Regions from separate parts of the Bradyrhizobium sp. B124 genome, predicted to be linked through region 1. Evidence: riboswitches for the same ligand, from Rfam matches in the RefSeq annotation. Region 1 holds a riboswitch; the other holds the start of a gene.
What was found. Region 1 has a riboswitch for ZMP and ZTP ahead of AAFG13_RS08380 (tetrahydrofolate dehydrogenase/cyclohydrolase catalytic domain-containing protein). Riboswitches for the same ligand answer to the same signal wherever they lie in the genome.
Positions count from the first base shown of each region.

Region 1 (7,190 bases):
CGTCTCCGTCTGTCGCGCGACGATAGACCAATGCTGCGGGCTTTCCATTACCTCCGACGTCAAGAACTTCGCGCGCAGGTCTCCGGGCGCGAGGCAGCGACGCGAGCCGCACCCGCCGCCCGCGTCTTGCTGCAAGCATACCGCTGCTATTGCAGCCGGGCCGCCCTCGCCTTTGCCGCCTTCACCGTGTTCTCCATCAGGCAGGCGATTGTCATCGGGCCAACGCCGCGCGGCACCGGCGTGATCGCGCCGGCGACCTGCACCGCTTCGTCGAAGGAGACGTCGCCGCACACCGCGTAGCCGCCGTCCGGCTTCTCGACGCGCGTGGTGCCGACGTCGATGACGATGGCCTGCGGCTTGATCCAGTCGCCGCGCACAAGGCCAGCCTTCCCCACCGCGCTGACCAGGATATCGGCCTGACGGCAGATCTTGCTGATGCCGCGGGTGTGGATGTGGGTTTGCGTCACGGTCGCCTGCTCCTGCAGCAACAGCGCGGCCATCGGCTTGCCCACAATGTTGGAGCTGCCGATCACCACGGCATGAGCGCCGGTGAGATCTGGCCGGATCGACTTGATCAGCCGGAGACAGCCGAGCGGCGTGCACGGCACCAAGGCATCGTCGCCGTGAAACAGCCGGCCTGCGTTCAGCGCGTGCAAGCCGTCGACATCCTTGGCAGGATCGACCGCCGCCATCACGCGCAAGGCGTCGATGTGCGCCGGCAGCGGCAGCTGGATCAGGATGCCGTCGATATCGTCACGTGCGTTGAGCGCGTCGATCCTGGCGAGCAGATCGGCCTCGCTGGCGTCATCCGGCAGGCGTTCGACCTCGCCGCGCAGGCCAAGCCGCTCGGCCATCCTGACCTTGCTCTGTACGTAAATTTGGCTCGCCGGGTCACAGCCAACCAGCACGACCGTAAGCCCGGGCGCGCGGGGCAGCCGGTCCAGTTCGCTCGCAACCTTGTCGATGACAATTTGGGCATGTGCATGCCCATCAAGAATGTTCGCCGTCATGGCACCTCCGTTTCGAAGCGGTGCCCAGGCGCGCGGCGTTCAGTCTCTGCGCTCCCCGATGGTGGTCCATCCAAGCGCCAGTCGCGCAGATGGCGTCCTCATAGCCGCCCGGCCCGGCAAACGCAAATCACGCACGCTTGCGGCCGACCCGGCGACGAATTGCCCCTGTTTTTGCCAGTGGATCGGTGCCGGGCGGGGCCCCTCCGGGGGTAGGATTCGGGCAGAACTTGCGATAAGCCTCGGCGCTTGCCGGGCTTTTCCGATCCCCGGCGCCATCCTTCCGGTCATCACGCCACTTCGGACATTTTCACCATGAGACATATCATCCTCGCGCTGGCGCTCCTCTGCCCGGCTGCCGCGCTTGCTCAAGGCACCGCTCCAGCCACCACCCCACCCCCCGCCGCCGACAAGCCGGCGGCGGCCGCGCAGCCGATGGTCGGCGACAAGCCGCTGGTCCAGGTCGGCAAGAAATCGGCGGCCAAGAAGGGCGAGAAGGCCGCAGCACCCGGCAAGCCGCAATCGGTCGCGCAGAAGCTCCAGGCCTGCCAGGACATCGACGACGCCACCAAGGAGCGGCTGATGTGCTACGACGAGATCTTCAAGCCGCAGCCCAAGCCGAAGGCCGCCCCTGCCAAGGGCGTCGCCGAATGCCGGTTCGTCAAGGAAGAGGACGAGCGGCTGACCTGTTACAACGGCTTCGCCGACAAGATTCCGCGCCTGCCGCGCTAACCGGTTCCGGCCACCCGGGGCGCCTTCCCGCAACCGGTTTTACCTGGCTGACATCGCGGACATGAAAATGCCGCCGCAAGCGTTTGCGGCGGCTTATCGATTGCCGGTTGCCGCGTGTCCCTGCCTACCAGGTACCGAAGCCGCCGAAGAAGCCCATGCGTGGCTGCTGTTGCGCGACACGGTAGGGCTGATACATGCCGGGCTGGGCCAGCCGCATCGGCTGCTGGGAATGGGTATGGCTGCGCGCAATCTTGCGCTTCTTCGGCGCCTGCACCGGCTGCTCGGCCGGCTTCGCCTCGGCCACGACCGGCCCCTTGCGCGCGTCAGCCTTCTCCGGCGGAATGAACTGGGCGAACGTGTCACGGACGCGGGCCTGCGCCGACGCATCGCTGGCAGCCGCCGGGGTCGCTGCGGCAACCGCGTTCACCTGCGACGGAACGATGGTCGGCAGGTTGGTGTCGTACACCACCCGCTCCGGCAGTTTCTGGGTCGACTTGATGCGTACCATGGTCTTGTTGTCGACGCCGGGCGACGACAGACCCTGGCTGGCGACCACAGCCTCCTGCGGTACGATGGCATTGACGACGAAGAGCAGCGCGAGCAGCACGCCACCAACGAAAAGGAAATAACGCGCCACAGGCATTTTGGTAGCTCCCCCCGCGCTACGGGCGCGGTTCAACTCGACGCGACGACATCTGTCATCGCGCAACGAATTCATCGTCTGCGCATGATCACCCGGACAAACGCCATCGCGCTCCCGGGTCGTTCTCTAACGGTCGGCTTATTAGTTAGTTCCTGCCTGGCCGTTACGGTTCACCCGGCAAGTCAATTTGCGGTCACTTTTTCGGGATGCAGGGTTTAGGCGCGGCTGGCGGTCACGACAGTGCATTTCGCCTTGTTTGCGTTAACGTTTACGAACCCGATCAGCATCCGCGGGTAGGTCTTGCGGCTTTTCATGGCGATGGTGTCCGGGATCAGCCGCTTGCGTTCGGTCACGGGACTGCCGTCGCCCCGGATGAAGGCGCAGGCGATCTCGATGTCCTTCACCGCGAAATCATTGGCATTGCGCAGCGTCAGGGTGACCAGCACCTTCGAACCCAGCCCGCCACGCTGCCAGGATTGCGAGGCGATCCGCAGCCTGTCCAGCGGCGATCCTTCGGTACCCGGCCCGGACGCTTTGGCCGCCTCGGCCTGCTGCGCGGCGGTGGCCACGCCGACCGTGGCCAGCTCACCTGCCGGTGCGGCTGGCGCATCCTTTGCAGCTTGATTTGTGATTTGGCCGGGCTGCGCCCCGGTCGATGCATCCTGCACGGAAGACACCGGCCTGACATCCCGGTCTTCGGCATCGCTCGGCTCGGGAAGCATGAACCACGCCGCAATTCCGGCGACCGCGATCACCGACAGCAGCAGGCTGGCGTAAAAGCCGCCACCGCCAAGACGTCCGGCGGCAACCCTTCGAAACGACGCCAAGCCGATCCGCATCGTCGTGCCCTCACCCTCGACGCCCGATCGAGCCGCCACCCAGTATAGAAGCCGCAGGCATCGCAGCATGCGGCATCCGGGACGGCCGCAGGTCGAGCGGCCACGCGAGAACAATCACCGACGGCCGGAATGGTTTCATTCCGGGACGACAATCTTGCGGCTGGCATCACGGAGGGATGGTATCCCAACGGACCGATCGCTAGATTTGCGCAGCCCGAGAGCGAGTGCCGCACCCCCAAGAGCGCGCGAGAACAACAAGGAGACCGCAATGCCTGTCGTCACCTGGGACCACGTCCATCTGCGCAGTCCCGATCCCGAGGCCACCGCGACCTGGCTACGCGACATTCTGGGCGGCGAGATCATCCGCGGCCCCGGCCGCATCGACGTCCAGCTCGGCGGCGCCAAGGTGTTCATCGCGGAGGTGACGCAAGGCGACGGCGTCAACGCCCCGCCGGTGACGCCGTATCAGGGGCTCGATCATTTCGGCCTGACCGTGAAGGACATCGACGCGGTCGCGGCCGAGATCAAGGCCAAAGGCGTCGAGTTCACCAAGGAGCCGACCACGATCCGCCCCGGCGTGCGGATCTGCTTCATCCGCGGCCCGCAGGGCATCTCGATCGAGCTGCTCGAGCGCGACCAGAAATACGTGTGAGCGACGACCGATCCGCTACGTCATGCTGCCGGGCATGAAGCAGCGGATCGTCACGCCCATGTAGCTCTTGATCGGCCAGACCATGGCGCGGCCGACCCGGTTGGGCTCGGTGACCACAGCCTCGTCGGGGACGTCGACCCAGGCTCCGTCGAGACGCACGCGGTAGTGCCCGTCCTTCGATTCCCAATCGACGTCGCTGACCGCGCTGCCGTCGGCATCCGAGCAGCACGGGCCCTTGCCACTACGCAGCCCGTCGAACCATTCCTTGAGCGGCGAATTGGCGTAACGGCCGTCGGGATCGCGCGCCCGCGCGATTTGCACCGCTGCCGCCAACACCAGCATCATCAGCCCGAGAGACACCATCACACGGCCCACACGATGGACCCAAGTTCCATTGGCATTGCGAGGACGCGCCAATCGGCCGCCCGAATCAATCCAGTCCGACATGTGTTCGCTCCAGCACTCACCGGCCAGTGCAACCAGAGCTATGCATTTCGCGGGCCAGTTCGATTCGCGCGCACGGTCCGCTGTCATCGCGCCGTCACACCGCCTGGCAGGAACCGAGGGTTCACGGCCACTCCGGACCCCCCGGAATCAACCTGCCGCATTGCACGAGGTTGCTCGCTTTGGCATAAAAAACCAATCCGGATTGCTGCGGGCGCGGCAGCCGGTAAATGGGACAATATGAAGAACGGGCTGTACTCAATCCACGTCACCCTGCTGGACGGACGCGTCGGCAAGGGCAGCGGAGTGATTCTCTTCCGCGACGGGCAAATTCTCGGCGGCGATGCCTATCTGTATTACACCGGCAGCTACACGGTGAAGGGTGATGCGTTCAAGGGCGAGGTCCTCGTGCAACGCCACACCACGCCGCGCGAGACCGACAACCCGCTGTTCGGCGGGCCGGCGCCGGTCGGCATCGGCGTCTCCGGCACCTTCACCGACACCCGCGGCACAATGAGTGGAACCGCGCTGGTCGGCAAGGCGAGCCTGATCTTCGGCGCAACGCTGCACAAGCTCGCGGATATCAATTAGGGCCTCATGGTATTTTGACCCGTCATCCTGAGCGCGTAGCGCGTCTCGAAGGATGCACGGCCCCGCTAGTGGCCGTCGATCCTTCGAGACGCGCGCAAGAGAGCGCTCCGGGATGACGGATCAGAGCGCGCGGCCTACTCCGCCGCCTGCTCCAGCGGCGCGACGCGCGGCAGGATCATCTGGATGCGGGTGCCGTTGCCCGGTGCGGACTCGAGCGAGAGCCGGCCGCCGAGGCGGTTGGTGATGATGCTGTAGACGATGTGCAGCCCGAGCCCGGTGCCGCCCTGATCGCGCCGCGTCGTGAAGAATGGATCGAAGGCGCGGCGGCGCACGTCGAGGCTCATGCCGCAGCCATTGTCGGCGAAGATCACCTCGACATAGTCGTTGCCGGAGGCGTGCACCTGGATCTCGACCTCGCCGGCCTTGCCGTCCGGGAACGCATGCGCGACCGCGTTGAGGAACAGGTTGGTCAGCACCTGGCCATACGGTCCGGGATAGGAATTCATGATCAGGTTCGGCTCGCAATCGACGTTGAGCGTCAGATTGTGCTTGCGCAGGCCGGGCCGCAGACTCATCACCACCTGCTCGGTGAGATCGCCGAGATCGAAGGTGCGCTGGTCCGAATAATTGCGGTCGGCGGCGACCTGCTTGAACGACTGGATGAGCTCCGCGGCGCGGTTCAGATTGGCGACCAGCTGCGAGGAGGCATCCCGCGCGGTGTTCAGGAAGTCGTTGAGGCTCGAGCGGCGCAGGTCGCCGCGCTCGACCTGGGTCGCGAAGTTTGCGGTCTTGCGCTCCAGCGCGGAGGCCACCGTGAGGCTGATGCCGACGGGATTGTTGACCTCATGGGCGACACCGGCGACCAGGCGGCCGAGCGCGGCGAGCTTCTCGGCCTCGATCAGCGAATTCTGGGTTTCCCGCAGGTTGCGCAGCGCCGCCTCCGCGGAATCCCTCGCTTTGCGCATCTCCTGTTCGGAGCGCTTGCGCTCGCCGATGTCGAGCGCGACCGTGACGATGTTCTCGATGTCGCCCTGGGCATCGAGGATCGGCAGCTTGTTGACGAGCCATTGCCGCATGTTGCCGGCTGCGTCCTTGTACTCTTCTTCATAGAAACCAAGCTCGCGGCGCGCCGACAGCACGCGCTTGTCGTTTTCGTCGGTCTTGGCTGCGCCGTAGCGCGACATCAGCTCGGCGGTGGTCTGGCCGATCGCGTCCTGCGGCTCGATGCCGAAGATGCCCGCCATGTAGCGGTTCATCAGCACGTAGCGCAGGTTGCGTTCCTTGACGTTGATGACGGCGGGCACCGTGTCGATGACCATCTGCAACAGCCGGCGGCCTTCGGCGATGGCATCCTCGGCGCGTTTCTGGTCAGTGATGTCGCGCACCGTGCCCTCGTAGCGGACCACCTCGCCCTCGTCGTTGCGTACGACGGTCGCGGAATCGGACAGCCACAGCACGGTGCCGTCGCGCGAGCGCACCTGATACTCGTAGTCGCGCACCGTGCCGTCGCGCCGCATCAGCTGCTGGTACTGCTCCCGCGCCGCCGGATCGACATAGACGGTGGAGGCGATATCGCCGATGCCGTTGATCAGGTCCTGCGGCGTGGCATAGCCCATCATCCGCGCCAGCGCCGGATTGGCGTTGAGCAGCGCGCCGCCCGGCGTCGTGACGTAGATGCCGTCGACCGATGCCTCGAACAGCTTGTGGTAGCTCTCCTCGGCGAGCCGCTGCTCGGCAAGCGCGCGCAGTGCGGCCTCGCGCGCGCTGTCGGCGTCGACCAGGGTCTGGCGGAACACTTCGGCGGCGCGCGCGATGTCGCCGATCTCGTTGTCGAGGTCGGCGCCCGGAATGAACGCGCTCTTCTCGCCGCCCGCGACCTTGCGGATCGATCCGGCGATCCTGGCGAGCGGGCGAACGGTGCGGCGAACCACCAGCACCGAAGCGAACAGGCCGATCAGCACCCCCGCCGTGCCGAGCACGATGCTCTGCCATTTTGCCTCAGCCAGCGTGCGCGCAAAATCGCGCGACAGCACATGGCCGCGGCGAGAGCTGAGCTCGCGCAGCAGCTCGGTGACCTTCTGGATCAGGCGGCCTTCGGCGCCGAGTACCTCGCGGTCGATGTCGGCGATCTGGCCCTCGCGCACCGAAATCGCGCTGATCGCTTCGGCATAATTGTCGACCGCGCCGCGCAGGGCGGGTTCGGCGATGGTCATCGCCCGCATGCTTTGCGCGGCCTGCTCGGCGGCCGACGTGTTGTGCGCCAGGAGCGCGGTGGCAATGCG
Region 1 is NZ_CP152413.1:1,749,506-1,756,695, forward strand. It holds gene AAFG13_RS08380 (tetrahydrofolate dehydrogenase/cyclohydrolase catalytic domain-containing protein) at 147-1,010, opposite strand; ZMP/ZTP riboswitch at 1,026-1,105, opposite strand; gene AAFG13_RS08385 (hypothetical protein) at 1,323-1,739, shown strand; gene AAFG13_RS08390 (hypothetical protein) at 1,864-2,382, opposite strand; gene AAFG13_RS08395 (hypothetical protein) at 2,598-3,290, opposite strand; gene AAFG13_RS08400 (VOC family protein) at 3,490-3,873, shown strand; gene AAFG13_RS08405 (hypothetical protein) at 3,889-4,320, opposite strand; gene AAFG13_RS08410 (GrlR family regulatory protein) at 4,558-4,908, shown strand; gene AAFG13_RS08415 (PAS domain S-box protein) at 5,043-7,190, opposite strand, start outside.

Region 2 (7,190 bases), 3.7 Mb from region 1:
CGGTGAGCACCAGCCCGCGCGGCAGGCGGCGGAACAGGCTCGCGCCCAGGAGATCCTCGAGCTGCTTGACCTGGTGGCTGATCGCGGTCTGCGTCACGCGCAGCTCCAGGCCTGCGCGGGTGAAGCTCAATAGCCGCGCAGAGGCCTCGAAGGCGCGCAACGCGTTCAGCGGGAGGTGCCGGCGCACGGCGTCATGACCAAGTTTTCCTCATGCCTCGTTGTATAAATGATTGTTTGTGCTCCGTCACGCCGCCCGGCAGGTTCGCGCCGCCAACGGAGACGAGAGATGCTGACGAAACGGACATTTGGATTGCGCGCGCTGGGCCTTGCAGTTTCCTGCACTTTGCCGCGGTCAGGCGCAGCGGCCGGACAGAGCGCAGCGGCGGGACCAGGCGGACCGGCAAAACGGCTGCAGGAGGAGTTTGCACGCATCGAGCTCGCGACCAGCGGCCGGCTCGGCGTCGCCGCGCTCGACATGGAGACCGGATTGCGCGCGAGCCGGCGCGGTGACGAGCGGTTCCCGATGTGCAGCACCTTCAAGGCGCTGGCCTCGGCCGCGGTGCTGCACCGGGTCGACCGCGGCGAATCCAGCCTCGACCAGCGCGTGCAGGTTGAGGCCAAGGATATCTTGGCCTACGCGCCGGTGGCCAAGCAACACGTCGGATCGAGTATGACGCTGTCCGAACTCTGCGAGGCCGCCATCACTCTCAGCGACAATACCGCCGCCAACCTGCTGATGCGCGAGATCGGCGGGCCTGCCGGCTTCACCAGCTTCTTCCGCACCATCGGCGATAATGTCAGCCGACTCGATCGCTGGGAGGTGGCGCTGAATGAAGCCGTGCCGGGAGATCTGCGCGACACCACGAGCCCGGTTGCGATGCTGAAAAGCTTGCAGCGCGTGGTGATCGGTGATGTCCTGAAGGCCGCCTCGCGCCAGAAGCTCGTGGACTGGATGGTCGCCAACAAGACCGGCGACACGAGGCTGCGCGCCGGCGTGCCGCGCGACTGGCGGGTTGGCGACAAGACCGGCACCGGCGAACGCGGCACCTATAACGATATCGGCGTGTTCTGGCCGCCCGGCCGCAAGCCGATCGTGGTGACGGTCTACCTGACTGGGGCAAGTGCTCCGATGGAGAAGTGCAACGAGGTGATTGCCAACGTCGCGCGCGCCGTTGCCAATGCGAGCACCGGGCAGACCGGCTAGAGTGGCACAACGCCGCGCGGCTTGGCAGCATCCAAGGATCATGCGACGCTCAATCGGAATGGCCGACCTGTCAGCAGACCATACGGAGGACACGTATTGTTTCGCCGCATCGCTCTCGCCGTGCTGCTTGTTGCGGGCCACGTTCACAGCAGCTTTGCTGCGGCCGACCCGGCACGCTGCCGCGAGTTGATCCGCAAATACGAAACCGACAAGGCGCAGTTCAGCGCGGTCGAGATCTCGCTGACCTTGTTCGCGGCGGCCAATGCCGATTGCATCAATCTCGCCACCGAGCTGCTCGATGGCGGCGCCTCGGTCGATGCCCGCGACCGGCTCGGCGCAAGGCCGCTGAGCCACGCCGCCCGTTCCGGCCATCTCGACATGGTCGACCTGCTGCTGGCCCGTGGCGCGCCGGTCGATGCGCGCAACCTCGCGGGATCGACCGCGCTGTATCTTGCCGCCGAGCGCGGTCATGTCGCGATCGTGCAGCGCCTGATCGACCGCGGCGCCGACGTCAATCTCACCGGACGCAGCGGCGCATCGGCGGTCGCGGCCGCCGCCTATGCCGGCCGGGACATGGTGGTGCGCATGCTGCTGGCCCGCGGCGCCGACGGCCGCAAGGCCGATGACACTGGCAAGCCGCCGGTCGTGTATGCGGCCGCCGGCGGCCAGATCGGCATCGTCAAGCAACTGCTCGCGCTCGATATCGACATCAACGCCCGCTACGCCAATGACCTCACGCTGCTGATGTGGGCAGCCGGGCCGGATGAGACCGTGCCGGAGGCGCAGGCGCTCGAGGTTGTCGCGTATCTCCTGGACGCGGGCGCCGGGGTCGACGAACGCGACGCGCGGGGACGCACGGCGCTGATGATCGCCGCCGAGGGCAACCACCCGGCGATCGCGAAAGCGCTGCTCGCTCACGGCGCCGACGCGGCGCTGGCCGACAAGGCCGGCAAGCACGCCGCCGATCTCACCGTCCTGTCCGCGCTGCGCGAGGAGCTGACGCCGCGCTGAAGCATGACGCGATGGACTCATTAGTTGCGGAAGGTCCGCAGGTCGGCTAAATTCTCCTCTACGAAGAGTCTCCGTGCTCATTCGTCCTATCGCGCGACTGGCGAGCTAACGTGGAATCGACCACGGGGAAGCGCGAAGGGTTTCAACGCCGATCGCCTGGGCAACCAATCTGCTGGAAAATCAGCGTGTTGAGGAGCCCGAGCATGCCGTCATTTTACAACGAACTGTTCATCAACGATCAAGAGATCGCTGCCGCCCTTATAGGGGAAGAGCGCCGTCAACAGGACGGCGTCGAACTGATTCCGTCCGAGAATTACACCTACCCGGAGGTGCTTGAGCTGCTCGGATCGGTCTTCACCAACAAATACTCCGAGGGCTATCCGGGACGCAGATACTACGGCGGCCAGCAATATACCGACAGCATCGAGAACCTCGCACGCCAGCGGGCCTGCTCGCTTTTTCGTGCCGAGCACGCCAACGTTCAGCCGCTTTCCGGATCACCGATGAATCAGGCCGTCTATCTCGGCCTGTTGCAGCCCGGCGACACGATTCTCGCCATGGACCTGTCCCACGGCGGTCATCTCACCCACGGCGCGCCGGTGTCCCACATGGGGCGTTTGTTCAACTTCGTTCGCTACAAGACGGCCCCGTCAAACGGCGCGATCGATTTCGATGAGCTGCGCGCGATTGCGCGTGAAGCACGTCCGAAGATGGTGTTGTGCGGCTACAGCTCCTATCCGCGCGACCTGGACTATGGAGCGTTCAAGAGTATCGCCGACGAAGTTGGCGCGCTCACGATGGCTGACGTGAGCCACTATGGCGGATTGGTTGCCGCGAACGTCATGCGCAATCCGCTTGATGCCGGCTTCGACGTCATGACGACGACATCCCACAAGACACTGCGCGGCCCCCGCGGCGGGATCATCCTGTGCCGGAAGGAGAATGCCGGTCGGATCGATGCTTCCGTCTTTCCAGGTTTGCAGGGCGGACCTCACATGAACGTCGTGGCCGGGATTGCCGTGACGCTCAAGAAGGCGGCGACCTCGGACTTCCAGGTTTACGCGCGGCAGGTTCTGCGCAATGCGAAGGTTCTTGCCGGCGCGCTGATGGATCGCGGGATGAAGCTGGTCACGGACGGGACGGATAATCACATGATGGTCGTCGATACGGTCGCGTCCGTCGGACTGGACGGGCGAGCAGCCGAGGACGTGCTCGATGCCATCGCCATCACCACAAACAAGCAGGTTATTCCAGACGATCCGCGCCCGCCGCTCAGGCCAAGCGGTATTCGCCTTGGGACACCGGCGGCGACCACGCGTGGCATGGGAGACCCCGAAATGCGCCGTATCGCCGAGTTCATTGCGGGGGCTCTGCAGGCGAACGGAGACGAGGCGGTCGTCGCGCGTATCAGGTCGGAGTGCATCGAGATGTGCCGTGCTTTTCCCGTTCCAGGCGTGGTGTCCGGGTCTCGACCGAACTGACCGGAACTTTGACGCTCAGATACGCGGAACGGGGTCGGGCGCTCGCGCCCGACCCGACCGCCAAATACGCATATGCGACAGCCTTGCGCTCGCGTGAGGGTCAACCTGCCCGCCGCTACAACCCCGCTAGGTAGTCCACCAGCGCGGCGAGGTCGTCCGGCGACGTCGCTATCATGAGGTCCGACATGCCGGGATTGTTGCCGCGCGCGCGGGTGCGGAAATCGGCGATGGTCTTGGCGAGGTAATCCCGTCCCATCCCGGCGAGCCGCGGCACCGTGCCGTCGCCCTGGAAGCGATCGAGGTGGCAGGCCGGGCAGCCGACCGAAGCGCTGGCACTGAGCGCCTTCGCTGCGACGTCCTTGGGCGCGCGCGGCTGGCCGAGGTCAGGCCATGGCTTCTGCGAGAAATACTCCGCGATTGCCAGCATGTCGTCGCGCTCGAACTGGGTCGCGATCGGCTGCATGATCTCGCTCTTGCGATCGCCGCGCTTGAAATCGCGGAGCTGGATGTAGAGATAGCCGGCCTGCTGGCCCCAGATCGTCGGAATGGTCTTGTCGACGGGCTTGCCGTTCTCGCCGTGGCAACCGGTGCAGACCTGCACCTTCTCCTCGATCGTCTCCGCGCGCGCTTGCGCCACCATCAGCAGCAGCGCGGCGCCGCACATCATCAATTTACCGAACATTGGCCCATCCGAAGAAAACAGAGGCGGGACCGAACCGGTCCCGCCTCGCCGTCAGTGCTTGCACGCGCGATGATGCATCCCGCCCCGGCTCAGTCGAGCGTGAAGGCGATGATGTTGTTGCCGCGCTTGTAATCGAGCTGGGTGTTGCCGCCGGCGCCGACCACGACGTATTGCTTGCCGCCGATCATGTAGCTCGACGGCGGCGCGTTGACGCCGGCGCCGGCGCGGAAGCTCCACAGCTCCTTGCCGCTCGACGAATTATAGGCCGCGAACTTGCCGTTGCCTTCGCCGGTGAACACCAGGCCGCCGGCGGTGGCGAGGATGCCGCCGATCATCGGCTCGGGCGTCTTGACCTGCCATTTGATCTTGCCGGTGTTGTAGTTCACTGCGGTGATGTTGCCCGACTGCTTCTCGCTCGGGATCACCTTGAAGGCACCGCCCAGCCACAGCTTGCCGTTTGGATAGGCCGAGCTTTCGACGTGGTAGGTCATCGGCTGGTGCAGGTTGATGGCGTAGGCCAGCTCCTGTCCCGGATCGGTCGCGATCGGCGACCATTCGACGCCGCCATTGGCGCCAGGCAGCATGCGCGCGCCTTCCTTGGTCGGCAGCACCCACATGTTCTCCTGCGGCACCATCGCCTCGGAGAAGCGGATCAGGCTGCAGTCCTTGCGATCGTGCACATAGATGTGCCCGGTCTTGCCGGCATGGATGACGCCGGGAATGGTCTTGCCGTCCTTGTCCTTGACATTGACCAGCACCGTCGGGCTGACCGCGTCGAGATCCCAGACGTCATGGGCGATGTACTGGAAGTGGCAGACATACTTGCCGGTATCGAGATCGAGCGAGACCAGCGAGTTGGTGTAGAGGTTGTCGCCGGGCCGGTTCGAGCCATCGAGGTCGGGCGACGGATTGCCGACGACGAAGTAGATCCGGTTGGTCGCCAGATCGACCGACGGATTCTGCCACACGCCGCCGCCGAGCTTGGCATAGGGATCGCCGATCTTGGCGAGCATGTCCTTCTCGGCCTGGATATTGCGATGCATGTCGCGGCCGGTGGCGTCCTTGGTCGCCCAGACGCCGACGGAGTTCTCCGGAATGGTGTCGAAATTCCAGAGCTGCTTGCCGGTCTTGGCATCATAGGCGCGCACGAAGCCGCGGATGCCGTATTCGCCGCCATTGGTGCCGATCAGTACCTTGTCCTTGACCACGGTCGGCGCCATCGTCTCGCTGTAGCCGAGCTCGGGATCGGCGATGTTGGTGGTCCAGACCACCTCGCCGGTCTTGGCGTTCAGCGCCATCAGCTTGGAATCCAGCGTCGCCAGATAGACCCGGTCGCCGAGCACCTGGACGCCGCGATTGTTGGGACCGCAGCAATAGACGGTGATCGGGCCCATCTTGTGGGCATAGTGCCAGAGCTGCTGGCCGGTCTTGGCGTCTAGCGCATAGACATGGCTGAACGACGTCGTGACATACATCACGCCGTCGACGACGATCGGCGATGTCTCGAGCGACTCCTTGACGTCGGTCTGGAAAATCCAGGCGACGTGCAGGTTTTTCACATTGTCCCGGCCGATCTGCTTGCCCGGATAAAACCGCGTCTGGGCGTAATTTCCGTTGGTGAGCAGGAAGTCCTTGCCGTTCTTGTCGGCGGCGTTGAGCTGCTCCTGGGTCACTGGAGGCACATTGGCGTTACCCAGGACCGACTGCTTCTCCTGCTTGACTTCTTGTGCGATGGCAGCACCGGACAACAGGCCAACGCCGACCGCTGCGGCGAATGCCGCAAGCCATTTCACGTACATAGTCTCCCCCGTTATTTCTTGGTTGCAGTATCAGGGATGATGTTTGCTACTTCCCCCTCGAGGCCTGGCCGCCGTAGCGAGCGCACACCGTGGTGGCCCTTGGTTGCGCTACAATAGGTGATCAAAAAAGACAACGACAGGTATCGATGGACGGGTTCCATGTTAGCGCTGTCCTTCACAAAGACAACCGATGCGCTCAATGCGAAACCGCAACAGCATGCGGTCGCGCGCCCGAAGTGCTGCGACCGCGGGCTTGCATCAACCTGAGCAATATCGGTGGCTTCCGGCGCCTTCGCGCATCGCCGGACACATTCGCCTTCGCAGGCGCAGCACGCAAAATGAGACTAAGCGTCAAGCGACGGCGTCGCGCGAGGGGCGGCGCCGGCTGAGGCCATTGGTCTCCACCGGCGCGATCGCTTCCTCCCGGATTACTCCCAAGCCCAGGTCGAGAAATCATTCTCGAACTGCGGCACGTCCTTCCACACGCCCTTCAGCTTCTTGCTGGCGATCGTGATCAATTGCGGCTGGAACAGGAAGCCGGCAACCGCATCGGTTGCCAGCATGCGCTGCGCGTCGCCGAGCAGCTTGGCCCGGCCGGCTTCGTCAGGCGTCGCCATGATCTGCTGATAGAGCGCGTTGAACGCCTCGGACTTGTAGCCGAGATAGTAATCCGGCTCGGTCAGCTTCACGAGGTCGAACGGCTCGACATGCGCGACCATGGTGAGGTCGTAATTGTGCGGGCCGGTGAAGACCTGCGACAGCCACTGCGCCCATTCCACGTTCTCGATCTTGGCAATGATGCCGATCTTTGCGAGCTGGGCCGCGAGCACCTCGCCGCCCTGTCGCGCGTAGGACGGCGGCGGCCGTTTCAGGCTGAGTTCAAGCGGCGTCTTGACGCCGGCCTCGGCCAGCAGCTTCTTGGCGAGTTCAGGATCGTAGGGATTTATGCCGGTGGTATCGACATAACCGAGCGATCCCGGCGCGTAGAAGCTGCCGATCGGCGTGCCGAAGCC
Region 2 is NZ_CP152413.1:7,169,564-7,176,753, reverse strand. It holds gene AAFG13_RS34195 (LysR family transcriptional regulator) at 1-187, opposite strand, end outside; gene bla (class A beta-lactamase) at 287-1,204, shown strand; gene AAFG13_RS34185 (ankyrin repeat domain-containing protein) at 1,301-2,215, shown strand; ZMP/ZTP riboswitch at 2,299-2,384, shown strand; gene glyA (serine hydroxymethyltransferase) at 2,419-3,696, shown strand; gene AAFG13_RS34175 (c-type cytochrome) at 3,812-4,378, opposite strand; gene AAFG13_RS34170 (PQQ-binding-like beta-propeller repeat protein) at 4,468-6,177, opposite strand; gene AAFG13_RS34165 (ABC transporter substrate-binding protein) at 6,606-7,190, opposite strand, start outside.
Region 2: another riboswitch for ZMP and ZTP. It lies ahead of glyA (serine hydroxymethyltransferase); the one in region 1 lies ahead of AAFG13_RS08380 (tetrahydrofolate dehydrogenase/cyclohydrolase catalytic domain-containing protein).